DNA from 4 places in the Paenibacillus sp. Z3-2 genome. Region 3 is predicted to be linked to each of the others. Evidence: a T-box and tRNA genes for the amino acid it is inferred to sense, from the RefSeq annotation. Region 3 holds a T-box; the other regions hold tRNA genes.
The links. A T-box is a leader RNA that pairs with one kind of tRNA and senses whether it is charged. The one in region 3 lies ahead of leuS (leucine--tRNA ligase), so its partner is inferred to be a tRNA-Leu.
Positions count from the first base shown of each region.

Region 1: it encodes a tRNA-Leu, which carries the amino acid that the T-box ahead of leuS (leucine--tRNA ligase) is inferred to sense. The anticodon was not compared.
Region 2: it encodes a tRNA-Leu, which carries the amino acid that the T-box ahead of leuS (leucine--tRNA ligase) is inferred to sense. The anticodon was not compared.
Region 4: it encodes a tRNA-Leu, which carries the amino acid that the T-box ahead of leuS (leucine--tRNA ligase) is inferred to sense. The anticodon was not compared.

Region 1 is NZ_CP096397.1:1,506,309-1,510,525, forward strand. Features, by position in the region: gene urtE (urea ABC transporter ATP-binding subunit UrtE) at 1-26, shown strand, start outside; gene M1D71_RS06475 (hypothetical protein) at 58-693, opposite strand; gene M1D71_RS06480 (XRE family transcriptional regulator) at 721-924, opposite strand; gene M1D71_RS06485 (urease accessory protein UreF) at 1,191-1,892, opposite strand; tRNA gene M1D71_RS06490 (tRNA-Leu) at 2,330-2,412, shown strand; gene M1D71_RS06495 (glutathione peroxidase) at 2,558-3,037, opposite strand; cyclic di-AMP (ydaO/yuaA leader) riboswitch at 3,408-3,583, shown strand; gene M1D71_RS06500 (HAD family hydrolase) at 3,699-4,097, shown strand.
Region 2 is NZ_CP096397.1:2,140,949-2,145,165, reverse strand. Features, by position in the region: gene M1D71_RS09690 (N-acetylmuramoyl-L-alanine amidase) at 1-492, shown strand, start outside; gene M1D71_RS09685 (divergent polysaccharide deacetylase family protein) at 467-1,345, opposite strand; tRNA gene M1D71_RS09680 (tRNA-Leu) at 1,546-1,629, opposite strand; gene pelA (pectate lyase) at 1,805-2,767, opposite strand; cyclic di-AMP (ydaO/yuaA leader) riboswitch at 3,186-3,317, shown strand; gene M1D71_RS09670 (C40 family peptidase) at 3,323-3,787, shown strand; gene M1D71_RS09665 (carboxymuconolactone decarboxylase family protein) at 3,862-4,191, opposite strand.
Region 3 is NZ_CP096397.1:4,695,303-4,699,519, reverse strand. Features, by position in the region: gene M1D71_RS20995 (class I SAM-dependent DNA methyltransferase) at 1-295, shown strand, start outside; gene M1D71_RS20990 (phosphotransferase family protein) at 514-1,470, shown strand; T-box leader at 1,582-1,850, shown strand; partial or broken gene leuS (leucine--tRNA ligase) at 1,925-4,217, shown strand, end outside.
Region 4 is NZ_CP096397.1:2,053,976-2,058,192, reverse strand. Features, by position in the region: gene M1D71_RS09235 (helix-turn-helix domain-containing protein) at 53-649, shown strand; gene M1D71_RS09230 (sn-glycerol-1-phosphate dehydrogenase) at 878-2,026, opposite strand; gene M1D71_RS09225 (hypothetical protein) at 2,186-2,371, shown strand; tRNA gene M1D71_RS09220 (tRNA-Leu) at 2,473-2,556, opposite strand; gene M1D71_RS09215 (Gfo/Idh/MocA family protein) at 2,782-3,774, shown strand; gene M1D71_RS09210 (sensor domain-containing diguanylate cyclase) at 3,847-4,217, opposite strand, start outside.

The sequences.
Region 1 (4,217 bases), 3.2 Mb from region 3:
AGTTTGAACATCATCTGTCCGTTTAGCTGGAGCTGCGGTTTCGGGTGGACAGAGGGTTCAGGAGCGCTTGTCCAGGATGTTCGAGTATTTCGGATATAATCGCCGTATGCATTCCGGGCAGATATCATGGGTGAATTCGGCGTGGGTATGCTTCTCTAGATAACTTTCGACGGAGTTCCAATGTTCTTCTTCATCCTTGATTTGTTTGCAGACGGCGCAAATAGGCAGCAGTCCACGTAATGTACGCACTTCAGACAGGGCCTTCTTCAATTGGCGTTCTGTCTTTTTTTGTTCGGTAATATCCACGTGTGCGATCAAAGCCAGAGGAGTATCCGGAATGGGCTCGGTATGAACTAGAGGGGTGAGATCCGCACGGAACCACCGTTCTTCGTTATATACCGTATACACGCAGATGTCATATGTATGATTTCGATTAAAGGGTGTTCCGCGTTCTTTCAAATTCTGTGCTACAAGTGCCGTTGCAGCATTCCTGCCTCGTAACGCCCAGGCTTCCAACAGATGCAGGTAATGTCTATGATTATTGTTCGCATCCGAGCTAGGTGGAAATTGACCCAGTCCCTGTTGCCAGGCGCGGTTGCAGCTGTGGATAACCCAGTGGTGGTCAATGATGATGAGTTGGTGACGTATGGATTGGAACGTAAGGCTTTCCAGGTCGGATGTAACATGTCTCATGAATGAGGTCCTCCTTTGACGGAAATCTTATCTCAGTTCATCTGGAATATCCAAAATATCAGCGACCAGATGTCTGAAGCGGGTTGCTTTGCGTGTGCCGTGAATGAGATTGGACAAACGATAGGGCGGGATACCGTACTGTTCACAAAAGGTCTTCTGGTCCACTTGAAGCTCGGTTAGCCGTCGTTTGATGGCCCATCCGAACGGAGTCACTGGTTTTTTCTTGTTCAAAAGGGTTCACCCCTGATTAGAATGTAGTATTCAGTCGCCCTTTCTTCATGTAGAATATATAGAAATGCGAGCTGTATATTTTATTATATACGTAAATGCGTCATCTAACAATTAAAAAAGACGGAAAAAAGTGTATTTTGTGATGTTAAATGGCGTAAATGCGTTAAATAAACAAATAAAATGACAAAAAACACGTCGGCAAGGAGGTTGCCGCGTGTTTTTTTGTTTGTCCTAATGAAGGGAAGTGGAGCTGAGGAGAAAAAGGATTAGGCCCTGTAGGCATGAAGTCCAGCTCCAAGCATATGGAAACTGGGAAAAAATGATTTCATGGACATCGAGGTTGGCTGTGCCAGTCCATCCGCAGCCGAGGCGCTGACGGTATTCCATTCATTCTCCAAATCTGCGGCCAGGCGGACCATCAGATCTTTGGTAGTATCGTTGTTCAGGGGAATGACTTTGGAGGCTTCGGTTATGCAGGCATTCATGGCTGAATGAAGATAACCAAGGACCGCCTCCTCGACCGGGATATCGAGGTGGTGGTTAATCCAGGCGTGAACAGTGGAGAGGCAGCCAACTGAATCATATTTGGCGAAGATCTGTTCGAGCTGGCTGAGATCAATCCAGGGGTGCAGAGCGCGTGCAAGTCTGATCAATCGTTTACCCATAACAGCAGCTTGTTCTCTGAGTTCTCCAGGAGTTCGCTGAACATGGACGAGCTTGTCGATCAGAGCTATCCGCCATGTATCCTTGTGATCTGCTGCGGTATAGATGCCTTTGATGGCCATGCCTTCAAGACGAACGATACTGGGATGCAACTGACAACGCATGAATGATTCGAGATCTTCAGCATTACGAATGGTACCCTCCTTGATATGGATATCCATGCCGAAGGAATGGGTGAACCCTCCAACCTGAATAGAGGAATCAAGCAGATTGACATAATCGAGCAGCTTATTCCCACGGTTCACAATCATTCGCCTCCTGTGTTCGTTAAATGTCACTTAAAGTAACATTTATATTCCTTTTTGTTTGCTTTGTGTTTGAAAATCCGAACTATATGATAGTTATCTTCCCATAAATGTCCGCTTTTTGTCAATAGAATCCTTGGAATTTATTGTTCTAAAAATGATAAATCATATATTGTGTTATTTAATGTATCATTTTAAGTTAGGTATTCACAGGGTATAGGGGAAGATTATATATTACTATATATAAATGATTACACAGATCGGCTCTATCCGGAAAAGAGGGGATCAAAACTAATGATATGCAGTTCATGACTAAACATGACGAGAATATGCGATTTTTGAGGAAAATGCCTGGCTGAAAAAGAAGCATTAAAAAATACTTTACTTTTAGATCTAAACCCGGTATAATCAATTCTGTTGCCGATTATTTACGACATGCGGTCGTGGTGGAATGGCAGACACGCTATCTTGAGGGGGTAGTGGGCGTATGCCCGTGGAGGTTCGAGTCCTCTCGACCGCATCATATGAACGATTAAGAAGAAGCTTTCCTTTATTGGAAAGCTTCTTTTTTTGTCTTTTCGACCAGTAGAACCTCAAGTCAGGAAAAAGGCCCTCCATTACCCGGGGCGATCGTGCTTACCTTCTGGTTACGGGTGGCCTATGTATTATTTTTGAAGCAAGTTCTTGATATCTTCTTCAATCTTGTCGGGTGTTGTTTTGGGAGCATAACGTTTCAGTACCTGTCCGTTCTGATCCACAAGGAATTTGGTGAAATTCCATTTGATTGCTTTGGAGCCGAGCAGGCCAGGAGCTTCCTTGCTTAGATGCTGGAAGAGAGGATGAGCGCTTGAGCCGTTCACATCAATTTTCTCGAACATAGGGAAGCTCACGCCATAATTCATCTGACAGAACTCTGCAATGTCGTCCGAAGAGCCTTTTTCCTGTGCAAATTGGTTGCTTGGAAAACCCAGAACTTCAAACGGAGCATCCTGAAACTTGTCTTGCAGTTCTTGCAGGCCTTTGAATTGAGGAGTGAGGCCACATGAGCTAGCCGTATTCACAATCAGTAGCACTTTGTCACGGTAGTCGGACATTTCAACTTCTTGACCGCGAAGAGTATTCACTTTGTAATCGTAGATTGTCATCTAAATCGCCTCCATTATATAATCTTATACCCCTTATTATATTGGTTGCAATTAAATAATACAAAACTAATATGGTGTTAAAAGAATCAAAACAGGCAAGTTGTGCAGAATACGTGAATGAATTGCGATGTGATTTTCGTCAGAGTGAGAATTAGATAGACTTGAAGAGATAGATAGAGTATAACCTTGTTGTAAGCGCTATTATGTATGGGTATTGGCGAAAATCTGCCGATTCGGTGATCTGTGCGGACTTTACACCGTCATGGCGCGGGTGTATGATTCATAACGTAATTTCAATTTAAATTAAATTGTACTTGAAAAACGAAACAAACGATAATATCGCTCGATCTTACTTTAAGATATACGAACGATGTTTTAATCGCTGAGTTTCCATTCTTTGATGAGTGGGAAACGGGGGAACCAACGGAATGCGCTGTCCAGGACAGTGGGCATTCATGGGGTGAATTTTCCGGTGACAGCCGGAAATAGGGCGACTCTCGCGCCCGAATCCGTCAGCTAACCTCGTAAGCGTTAAAGGGAGAGGCAACAAGCCGTACGCTGGTTCATGGTGTTTTCGCCATGGATTATTTAAGAAGCGTTCGGGAGGCCTTGGTCCCCCACGCTTCTTTTTTGTTGTCTTTTCACGCCAAGGGAGGAACGAATGATGGATACTGAGATGATCTTAGTGACTGCTCCAAATGAAGCAGGACGCAAATTTATCAAATTGCTGATGTACAAAAAAATGCCGTTTGCCGTTCTAACCAACAGTGCAGGGGAAGAGCGTAGACTCCGTAGAATCGGGGTAGAGCATGTCATTCGCATGAACACGGCTGCAGCTCAAAAATGGTTTTTGCCGCAGGGCAGCGTAGGCAATGTGTTTATTTTCGAAAACAGCCTGAATCTGACCTGTCGTTATTTGCAAATCTGCCGTTCATGGACATCGAAGTCCCTGTGCGTCATTACGGAACAGAGTCATCCAAAGGGCATCTATCGGGGGATGGGCGCAGACCGAATTGTATATTCACTCAATGGGGAAGTCGGCTTTCTCCTGAATGGTTAGTGCGCTAGCTTGATAGCTTGTGATTGCTCCGGTGTAAGGGGCCTGTTATAATTGAATATATCAATAAACGGAAATTTGAGGAGACTCATGCTTGATGGTGGGTCTTCTTTTTTATGGTTT
Region 2 (4,217 bases), 2.6 Mb from region 3:
GCCATTAGCCAAAAGGTGTATCTCCTGCTTCGTAGCAAAGGTTACGCCGTCATCATTAACCGACTTGGTGATTATGCACTTAGTGATGAGAACCGCTGGCTGAACAGCCGCTCCCGTCATACCAGAGATCTTGCCCAACGTAAAAGCCTCAGCGAAGAAGTGAGTACTGATATCGTAGTCAGCATCCATGCGAACTGGAGTCCAAGATCCGCTACACACGGTCCAGTGGTACTGCACCAGAAGGAGGGCAGGAGCTATCTGCTGGCCCAATCCATTCAGGATGCGATGAACGAGTTGTGCGGTACTGAGCGTGGAGTTGTGTGGGGCAGGCCCTTCTATATGTTGAATTACGTGAAGCAACCTGCTGTCATCGTCGAAACCGGCTTTTTGAGCAATGCCGAAGATCGAGCCAGAATGAGTGATCCAACGGAGCAAAAACGAATCGCCCAATCCATCGCTAATGGCATTATTTATTACCTGTCGGTAGTGTAGGGGCAGCATGCCAGTTCCACACTTCGCGCACCAGATCACCGATACCTACAAACTCAATCTGACCCTGAAAACGAGAGATCGATTCACGAACCACAGCCGATGTGTTCAACCCCGTATGGCCGACATGACCAATGACGACACATATCTTCTTGTCAATCGCACGTTGAGCTGCCAGATCCATTTGCTTGCGAATGTGCTGCTTTGAGTTTTGATCATCCAGGAAAATGTCATTACCTACAGGTGGCATATTTTTGGATATCGCGAGTTCACCCACTACGGAGCGAAAATTCGTACGGCTGTCCACAAAGAAGAGGCCTCGTTCCTTGCATACGTCGAGCACAATCGACATGATGCGTTTATCGGAAGTGATTTTGGAGCCCATATGATTGTTCATTCCAATCGCGTGGGGCACATCATCTATCGCTTTCTCTACGCGTTCGCGGACTTCTTCATCCGTAAGATTGGATGTGATTGCACCCGGGCCCAGCCACTCAGGTTTTCCTTTCTTGGGTTCCATGGGCATGTGCACAATCACATCCATTCCCTTCTCATGTGCTGCAATCGCATCTTTCTTCGTTGTTGGCAGAAAAGGCATTACGGCTACCGTCAGTTTGACTGGCATCGCCAGAATCTCATCCGTTCCCTTCATGTCGTTACCTACATCATCGATGATAATTGCCATTCGCTTCAGCGTACCCTTTGAATTGATGTCGGTCATCGCTGCTGTGGCCAAGTCCGCGCGGCTCAGTGAACAAACCAAAACAAAAATTCCAAGAATCCCTATAACCATCATTCTGAACATAATGATTCTGGATTCCCGATTGGATTTCAATCCTTTTCTCACCGTTCTCAAAATTAAACCCCTCCTTTTATCCGTGTCCTCATTGTTTCATAATGTAGGCATGAATATGTACGTGGAAGGTAAATGATACAGCGGTAAAAAATTGATTTACACTAATCCACCAGAATACGTTGAGGCATTACTGTGAAATCAAGGCATTAAAAAAGGCCTGTATATTGCTCCAAGAGCAACATACAAGCCTTTTCTTCTGATGCGGTCGAGAGGACTCGAACCTCCACGGGGGTTAGCCCACACGGACCTGAACCGTGCGCGTCTGCCAATTCCGCCACGACCGCATATTATATCTCCGTAAGAAATCTCGGCGACAAGAAATAATATATCATGTGTAATCTATCATGTCAACACTGAAAATAATAACAAGTAAAGCCCGAGTCAGACGTCCATGTCTGATTCGGGCTTTACTTACAGTTACAAGGAGTTAACGCTATGAAACCTGAGGCTCGTCACTCATTACAGCTTGGAAGGCCAGTTGCCATACCATGCATAACCGCCTCTTCTTTCTTTATCAATATCACTTAATTTGTATCTAACTACCCCGTCGCGACCAATAAAGATCGGTTTATCCGTTCCCACTTCGTAGAAGCGAGCCCAGATCGGTGCAGCTTTGGAATCAGCGATAATTTTGCTGTCTCCGTTCGCTCTTTCATACTTGTAACCCGTAATCTTCACTTTGTTAAACCACGCCTCGGCTCCTTTAATGGATGCCGTAATTTTGGCGTTAGCAGGTCTGGTTTTCAGGAATTTAACAATCGTTACACTCTCTGCAGCCGTCAGCGATGGTACTTCATAGATTCTTGCGCTTGCCGGTTTAAGGGAACTGGAATCATGTTGTTGTCCCCATGCTGTCAGCTTACCGCCTGAAACGACCTGTGTATTCAGAATCGCTTCTACACCTTTAGCAACTGAGTTCTTACTGCGATTGGCAAGGGCACTGTCGATAAACGAGAAGTCACCTTTACGCGTTGCTACTTCATCCAGCATGTACATGACGTTAATCATGGCATCATCATTATAAGTGATGTGTTTGTGATATCCGGAGCTTTGGTACACTTGCGGCCATCCACCGTTTGAATACTGCATATTAATCAAAAAATTGATTCCTTTAATTGCAGCCGCTGAGTAGCGCGGATCATTCGTCTTTTTGAATTCCTTCGCCAATCTTCTAATCTCTGAGTATGTAGCCTTGTTGTCAATCGTGGACTTCGCCCATTCTCCACTGGTTTGTTTATAATCCTTTCTCCAACCTCCATCTGGCAGCTGGTTCTTCAAAACATCGGAAATACTTGCTGTTGTACCTGATGCATCGGCAGCAGATACCGTTGCTACAGGGAGAAAAGCCATTCCAACGGCTGAGAATACCATGGTACATGCTAGAACAAAAGTAACTATTTTTTTTGCTTTCAAAGATAACACTCTCCTAAGTTCGTTTTAATAAATCTCCCACTTCTACCTAACTTAAGATTCGAACCCCAAACCTCCTTTATTTGAATTCATCGCACAATAAAATCAAATTCCATCCAATATGTGGATTGGATAAAACGATAATATGCAAAAAATCGATTTTTGTCAATATATGCAACTTAATCAATATAATCTCTTTAATTCTACATAACGGAATAGTTCTTTTAACTCATGACAAACTTATTTATTTGTCCAAAATCACCTTCAACGAATCAATAGTGACGTTTTTGTCATGAATGATACCCAAACTTGATCCCCTCTTTCATATAAAAACCGTAATTCCGATAACATTGGGGTAAAATGAAGGGTTTTAAATGGGTTTGACAATTACGCATTTATGCAATATAGTTTCAAATAGTTACAAAAACTTAATTATTAATTGCCGAGTTTCATGTTTGAAAACGGGGGAACCAATTTGGGTGAATTATTCTTATACATAGGAAATATAGGGAACCTTCTACCGAACCCTTAGCTAACTCCGTAGGCATCGAAGGGAGAACATTTATTTTGAAAAAACTGATTATCTCCATTTTTGGAGCAGCTGTACTATTTACATCCGGAGCAACAAGCACAGAGGCAAGCAGTATTAACTCCGTAGTGAACAACATGACAGGCATACCTTACAAGTGGGGTGGCACAACGCTGGCTGGCTTTGACTGTTCCGGGTTTATGAGATATCTTTTCAACAAATACAGCATTGTATTGCCACGTACTTCGCAGCAGCAAGCCAAAGCAGGTACTCCGGTATCCAAAAGTAACATTCGCACAGGTGATCTGGTGTTCTTCAATACGATGGGCAAAGGCATTTCACATACAGGTGTATATATCGGCGGCGGACAATTCGCTCATGCTTCCAGCAGTAAAGGTGTAAGCATCACCAAGTTGTCCAATCCTTATTTTAATGATCGTTACGTAACAGCACGTCGGGTAACTGGACAGTTTATGTATGATAAAATGTTAGGGAAAATGTAATTCACACACAAAAAGGCACCGGATTTTAAACCGATGCCTTTTTGTGTACTTAAAAATGTGCATTGTATTGCTAACTAATGCAACGCCTTCTGCACTCGCATTGCGCCTTGAGACAGAGCATGTCCGCCACCGACAGCTCCAGCCACCGCAACGGTCTCCATGATCTCCTGATCTGTAGCACCCTTCGCACGAGCTTCTTCCACATGATAGAAGGTACATACCTCATTGTTAGCAAATAGTCCAATTCCGAGCGCAATGAGCTGTTTCGTCTTCGCATCAATCACGCCAGGCTGAAAACATTCTCCGGTAAACTCATGATACGACTTCACCACACCTGGCAGCACGTCGCTTAATGCTCCAATCTGATCCTTGTAGGCATGAACTTTATCATTCATCAATGTCATTTGCAGCACATCCTCTCGGCTATAGT
Region 3 (4,217 bases):
GGAACAGCCTTTTGTGCTGGATGAACGCTCCGTATCGTATATTTGGACCTGTGGATTGGATCAAGATCGATGTGAGATTGAGCATCATCTGAGTATCTTTTCGCGTGTGGATGATGGTAGCAAAGATATGTATCAGCGTTTTGAAGAAGTCCATGTCCAGCGTGCATATCATCCGGACTGGATGAAGCTGGAGTTATCCAAGGCAGGCTTCAGAGACGTAAAGGTATATGCCGATTTTGAATGGGAAGAAGCCGGAGACAGCGCACAGCGCTTGTTCTACGTTGCTGTGAAGTAAGAGCGAATGATGAGAGCTGTCCTTATGGTACATAAGGGCAGTTTTTTTGTTTGATTTTCCATGGAGCATGAATAACAAGCTTCTGTAATAGGCAAAAGGAAATGCGAGGAAGACTTACGAGCGTGACAAAAAGTATTGCCAGTTAAAGTGAAGGAGGCCATAATGGTTGGATAGAAAGCGTTTTCTAACCGAATTAATTGTCAAAGTGAGGTGCAGTAATGGAAAGTACATATAAAACAAGACTCACGCCGGAACAGCTGAATGCCATAATCAAACAACATTTCTCTACAAGTATACAGGATTATAAGGAGATGGTGGATGGCTGGGCCAATCATGCATATCTCATTACCCTAAGTGATACACAGCGGGTGGTACTCAAAATTGCCCCGTCGGCTTCGACCAATCTGATGCGCTGTGAGCAGGACCTCATGATTGCCGAGGTTGAGGCATTACGCCTCATTACGGAATTACAGGATGTTCCCGTACCGCAAGTGCTGGTTTATGATGATTCGTTAACCATTGCTCCAGCGCGTTATTTTATCATGGAGTATATGTCTGGAACACCCTACAATCAGGTCAAGGATCAATACGCGCCGGAAGAGCAGGAAGCTATTGAACAGCAGCTAGGTCGTTATAACCGTCGGATTAATAAGATCAAAGGCGAGAAGTTCGGATATTTCTCGAAGCAAAAACAGCGTTATTCCACTTGGAAAGAAGCATTTATCCATCTGATGGATGACATTCTTACCGATGGGGAAGAAGCTGGTATTACATTTTCGATTGAATACGCTGAATTGAGACGCTTGATTGAAGAAAAATCGGATGTGTTGGACGATGTAAAAGAACCTGTACTTGTCAGTTGGGATCTGTGGGATGGCAATGTTCTGGTAGACGCAGGTCGTATCACAGCTATTATTGATTTTGAACGTTCTCTGTGGGCAGACCCTTTGATGGAGCATTACTTTAGTCATTTTAACTATACTCCCGGATTCGTGAAGGGATACGGACAAACGATTACGACTGAAAGTGAGCTGATAAGAAGAAGTCTATACGACTTGTATTTTGATCTGGTATTACGCATTGAGTGCGCTTATCGCGAATATGATAATCAGGAACATGTGAATTGGGCCATTCATAATCTGGAGGAAGGCATCGAGCGTTTTCGTTTATCCTGAACAGCCACGAGTGTCATTGATCGGTACGAACCGTGTGCCTCAAAAGGTGATTATAACGTGTAATATTGACTTTGGGTTTGCTTTTTTATATAATGTTCCCGATATTGTATACATATTTCGATGATAAGGATCAGTAGTAATTCCTGTACATAACAGAGAGCCGGCGGTTGGTGCAAGCCGGTTGACAGTGATTTGCGAACTCGCCTTGGAGAAATGCGGTGATTACACCATTCTGTTTAACCTGCTTGTAAAAGCTTGGGCTCAGGAATGGAAATCCGCATCGGTTAACCGCCGTTACAGGTCCAAAGGGAGTGGATGACGAAGCACGTTCGTCCGCTAACTAGGGTGGTACCACGGGAATTCAACCTCTCGTCCCTAGCGCTGCAAACGCTACGGGATGCTGAGGTTTTTTTGTTGCAATTAAAATGCGAATAACCTGAAGGAGGAACAATAGATGAGTGAGAATAACCAGCCGAAACACGGCTATCAGCCACAAGTCATGGAAAAAAGTTGGCAGCAATACTGGGATGAAAATAAAACGTTTAAAACGGGTGAGGACCCTGCTAAACCGAAATTTTATGCACTGGATATGTTCCCTTATCCATCCGGTTCAGGTCTGCACGTAGGCCACCCGGAAGGATACACGGCAACGGATATCGTTTCACGTTACAAGCGTATGCGCGGTTACAATGTATTGCACCCAATGGGTTGGGACGCTTTCGGACTGCCTGCTGAGCAGCATGCACTGGATACAGGTGAACATCCACGGCATATTACATTCCGCAATATTGATAATTTCCGTCGTCAGATCAAATCGCTCGGGTTCTCCTACGACTGGGAATCGTGAGATCAGCACAACGGACCCTGAATACTATAAATGGACACAATGGATCTTTATCCAGCTGTACAATAAAGGCCTCGCTTATGTGGATGAAGTGGCAGTTAACTGGTGTGAAGCACTTGGAACGGTACTGGCTAATGAAGAGGTTATTGATGGCAAGAGCGAACGTGGTGGACATCCGGTTGTACGCAAACCGATGCGCCAGTGGGTCCTGAGAATTACCGAGTATGCGGAGCGTCTGTTGGAAGACCTGGAAGAGCTGGATTGGTCTGAAAGCATCAAGGATATGCAGCGCAACTGGATCGGTAAATCGACAGGTGCAGAAGTGGTTTTTGCCATTGAAGGTCACGAAGAAGTCATCAAGGTGTTCACAACCCGTGCAGACACATTGTTCGGTGCGAGCTTCGCAGTTCTTGCTCCGGAACATGAACTGGTAGAAGCAATTACGACCGATGAACAACGTGAAGCCATTCAGGCTTATCAGGAGCAAGCTGCACGTAAGAGTGATCTGGAACGTACCGACTTGGCCAAAGATAAAACGGGTGTATTCACAGGAACCTATGCCATTAACCCGGTTAATGGTGCAAAACTGCCAATCTGGATTGCCGATTATGTCCTTGCTGGTTACGGTACAGGTGCAGTTATGGCCGTTCCGGGTCATGATGCACGTGACTGGGAATTTGCCAAGCAGTTCGGTCTGGATATCATCGAGGTTATTCAAGGTGGAGACGTTACACAAGAGGCCTATTCGGGCGATGGCGCGCATGTGAATTCTGACTTCCTGAACGGACTGAACAATGAAGAAGCGGTTGCCAAGATGATTGCTTGGCTGGAAGAGAACGGCAAAGGACAAGGCAAAGTAACCTATCGTCTGCGCGATTGGCTGTTCAGCCGTCAGCGTTACTGGGGTGAGCCAATCCCAATTCTGCATCTGGAAGACGGAACCATGAAGACCGTACCGGAGGATCAACTTCCACTGCTGCTGCCTGATATCGACCAGATCAAACCTTCGGGTACTGGAGAATCACCACTGGCGAATGTTACGGAGTGGGTGAATACGGTAGATCCGGAAACGGGAATGAAGGCACGTCGTGAGACCAACACTATGCCACAATGGGCGGGTAGCTGCTGGTATTACCTGCGCTTTATCGATCCGCACAATGACAAGGAACTGATCTCCAAGGAGAAGCAGCAACAGTGGCTGCCAGTTGATCTGTACATTGGCGGAGCAGAGCACGCCGTGCTTCACTTGCTGTACGCTCGTTTCTGGCACAAAGTGCTGTATGATCTGGGTGTTGTAGATACCAAAGAGCCTTTCCATAAACTCGTGAACCAAGGTATGATCCTGGGTACGAATAATGAGAAAATGAGTAAATCCCGTGGCAATGTCATTAACCCGGATGAAATCGTTAATGAATTCGGTGCAGATACTTTGCGTCTGTATGAAATGTTCATGGGACCATTGGAAGCAACAAAACCGTGGAATGCTAACGGGGTTGAAGGCATGCACCGCTTCCTGTCACGTGTATGGCGTCTCTTCATCAATGAAGACACAGGAGCCATCAATGACAAGATTACGGTGGACGGTGGAACAGACGAGTTCAAGCGGACGGCTCACAAAACGATCAAAAAAGTTACGGAAGATCTGGAGCATCTGCGTTTCAACACATCCATCAGCCAGCTGATGATCTTCATCAACGATGCATACAAAGCCGATACACTGCCTCGTGAAGCGATGGAGAACTTTGTGCAGCTGTTGTCACCACTGGCACCGCATATGGCAGAGGAACTGTGGAGCCGTTTGGGTCATGAAGGTGGAATCTCTTACGTGGCTTGGCCTGAATATGATGAGTCCATGACCGTGGATGCGGAAGTAGAAATCGTTGTTCAGGTAAACGGTAAAATC
Region 4 (4,217 bases), 2.6 Mb from region 3:
AAAGTACCCCGTTGTTTATTGTAGTATTTGGTTAAAAAAAATCGGAGGAAATATGCCTAATCAACCAGAACAACATTCCATCCAGGCGTGGTCTCTGATCAACCGTAAATACTTGGGAAAAGGCGTCCGTGTTAAACGATTCCGAAAACCGACACGCTGTCAAATCCGCAATCGTGTTCTTCTTGCCGTGCTGATGGCCAATGATATCAAGCTGTCCCAGCTCGCAGAGGACCTCTCCATCTCTTCACGCAGTGTCAGTGCGTGGGTGTATGAAGGACGGATACCCGGCAGTACCAATTTGGACAAGACATGCCAATTACTCGGTTACCCGCGCCACATTCTCTTTAATGAAGAAGTTGTGCGTAATAGCCCTGTGATATGTCAACCCGAGTCATCTCGCTTCATGAAGCGTACGGTGACCCGTTCTCCGGTTAGTAACCGTATTCTGACAGGCTTGTGTATGGTCCATGATTTGTCGGTGACAGATGTCAGCCACTGGATCGGGGTTCATCCCGGCACTTTCCGCAAATGGCTGCATCAGGGAACGCTGCCTTCTGCTGCGTTTCAGGAACAAGCGGAGCAATTTTTCCGCATCCCGAAAACTATTTTGTTCGCAGATGTTATCTTGAAAGATCGTCGCAACAACTAAATAAGCGAACAGCCAAAAGGCTCTGCTCTCCCCTAGGGAGGCCAGAGCCTTTTTTAACGTAAAACGTATGCCTTCTCTCCCGGACTTGAAGCAGTCTTCTGGCTATTCCATCGGAAATGTCAGATAATCTCCCCTTCTTCGCCTTTTGCTTCCAAAGAGAGCCATCACAGCCCTCTACAAGCTAAGTTTACGCATTTCATCATAACCGATCTCTCTAAAAGGCTATCCTTACCTCGTGTTCAACACTTCATTGATATATTTCAATCCGGTATATCGAGGACGAAGCGTATGCGCTGTGGCGAATGCATGCTCTACCATTTCCGGGGTTACACCCAGTTGTTCAATAGTTACCGGTCCGCCTACTTGTTCCAACCAAGCGGTGAGCTGAGCAGCCTCAGGCAAATGGTCATATATGCCGAACACCGGTTCACCCGATGTCTGTGCGAGTTCTTTATATTTTACAGTAAGCAATGCACAAGCTACGCCAACTTTGGCACCATGCAGAACCGGTCTCTCTCCCGCTTGCATCAGGTCCATCTCCCAGATATGAGACAGGTGGTGTTCTCCTCCAGACGCCGGACGGGAGTGGTCAATGATCAGCATGGAGATGCCGGATACAATTAACGCGTCCATTAATACAGCCACCCCTTCCGCTCGTCCCTCCGCAATAGCTTGTACATGATCTATACAGGTGTTCAGCGCTTCTTCTGTCATCCGATAAGCGACCGGACAGAACGGTTCTCCGCCCAGTTCACGAGATACAACCCAGTCTGCAAGCGAAGTATATTTACCAAGCATATCTCCGAATCCGGCAGCATTCATCACTTGGGGGGCTTGATCCAGAATATCCAGATCGGCAAAGATAGCCTCAGGCGGCACAGCCTGAAATGTCTGTTTGACTCCGCTTACAATTAAGGGTGCACCTGCAGAGGTAAACCCATCTACCGAAGCCGCTGTCGGTATGGACAGAAATGGCTTGTTCATTTTGGAACAGACAAATCGCACCAGATCATGGATGGTACCAGAACCCACGGCGATGACTGCCTCACTAGTCAGATTCACACCCAACATGACTTGTACAATAGCGGCTTCGTCGGCAACGATATCACCCGTGTGATTCTCCGGTAGAGCGATCTCATCCACCTGAATGCCCGCTTCCCGAATACTGCTCAGTACATCAGACCCAGCGGCCCGAAACGTATGACGATCATAAACAACCGTCACTTGATGGTACCCTCGCTCAGACAAATAACCCGGCAACCTCTGAATGGCCCCAGCTTCCAGATGAATCAGCATATCCACCATTCGATGTTGATGTCCACAAGCACACTGCTGCGCTTCCTCATTCCATGCTGCAATTCGTTCGTTCATATTCATTCGCTCTTACCCTCCCATATGAGATCTCATGCATAATTAACGGGTTAAAACCACAAAATGAAAAAAGGAAATAAAATGTGATGTTTTTCCTGATCACACTTTACTTCCTATACCCAACATTTGCAAATCCATATCTCACATTTCCAAGTAGGTGAATCGATGAAATTAACGAAAGAATTAGGGGTTTCGCTCGGATTTCTCGCCGGAACCACCTTTGGTAGCGGTATCGCTTTTTTGTTTCGTCTCCAGTCCGTTGAAGTTATTGCCAGTGTTACGCTGTTCGGTATCGCAGGAGCCATTGCGGGAATCATCATGGCAGTCATTTTGCGACAGCGGCAGCATTAGAATGCCAACGCATCATGGCGAATTCACACTAATTCTACAAAAAAATAAAGAAAGGTTCATGAATTGCTCTGGAGCAACTCATGAACCTTTCTTTTGTTTGATGCGGTCGAGAGGACTCGAACCTCCACGGGGGTTAGCCCACACGGACCTGAACCGTGCGCGTCTGCCAATTCCGCCACGACCGCATAATATGTATCTCCTCATCCATCGATGAAAAGCGCTCCGGTGAAGCAATTCCTTGTTTTACCGTAATTCAGAGTATACATGGTCCAAAATTAAATTGCAACTTCTTTTTTTATTTCATTCATGAAAAGGACATATGTCCTTTTTTATCAAATTCAAACATCCTATCGTAGCATTAGGCACATAAACCAACCATGCAACTGAAAAAAATGAAGGAGAGATCCACTTTGAAAACAGCCAATCTTTGTTTTATCGGTGCCGGATTTCATGCATCCACGAATATATATCCTTCTGTTGTTGAGGCTGGAGGGCAGATCCAGGCCATTGCCACTCGCAGTATCGTACGCTCTGAAGCAGCTCTGCTGCGATTTGGCAGCAACGGAAAAGCGTATGACAACGCTCAGCTTATGTTACAGCAGGAAACCTGTGATGGAGTCGTTGTCGTCGCCCAGCCTGTAGATCAGACCACTCTTGTCCTTGAATGTATTCGGGCTGGCAAAAATGTATACGTGGATAAGCCGCTCGGATGGAACGCAGCCGAAGCCGCCTCTGTAGCAGAAGCTGCCGAACAGGCTGGCGTTGTCGTCATGGTCGGTTTCATGAAACGTTATGCTCCCATATATATGAAACTCAAGGAACTCATTGATGGCGGTTCGCTAGGTAAGGTGCGTTCATTTCAGATGAAGTTCGCGGTAGACAGTACGCCATTTTGCAAGGATGAGGAACAATTCATGAAGCTCGCTGCCATTCATATGGTCGATCTGATGCGTTTCCTGTTCGGAGAAGCCGTACGGGTTACAGGCACAACTGTGAGGGATAAGGAACATATCAACCAGAGCATCTCCCTTGTATTTGAGAATAACGTCGTGGGCAGTGCCTATTTCACCGGCATGAGTGCGTGGTCACGAGAAAGCGAAAATGTACTCGTGACCTTTGATAACGGATTTGCGTCTGCTGAAGAGATCAACACACTCACTGTTCATTCATCCCGAAGCTCAACCAGCCTTCCCTGGAAATCTCTTGAGGAACAAGATAGCGTATATACTCCTTCCGGATCTCCCATGTCTGGAGCTTATCGTGACCTTTATCTGCGCGGGTTCGTTGGTGAAATGGCTCATTTTATTGAATGCTGCCAAAATCAGGCTGTCCCACATTCCAGTGCCAAGGATAATATTAGAACGATGGCACTATGCGACGCTATTCTATCGTCACTGGGGTGACGTATATACGTTCATTTTTCAAGATAAAAGACAAAAGAAGCTGTCCCTTGTTCTTAGGGGTCAGCTTCTTTACTATTTGATAACGGTCTGGATGGTGATCGTGCGGTTACGTCCCTCTTCCTTCGCTTGATACAGAGCATTGTCCGCCAAGTGGAACAATTCCGTTGCCGTTGTGGAATGCAATGGATATTCAGCAATTCCAGCAGAGATGGTGACGGAACGATCGATAGGCAATATACTTTCTTCGACCGTTATTCGGATACGTTCAGCAATCTCAAAGGCGACATTGGATTCAGAATTTCTTAACAACACAACAAACTCCTCTCCTCCAAAACGAGCGCAGACATCTTCTGGTCGAACGGTCAATTGAATGATGTTGGCAATATGTTTCAGTACTTCATCCCCTGCATGATGCCCGAATGTATCGTTAATGGATTTGAACC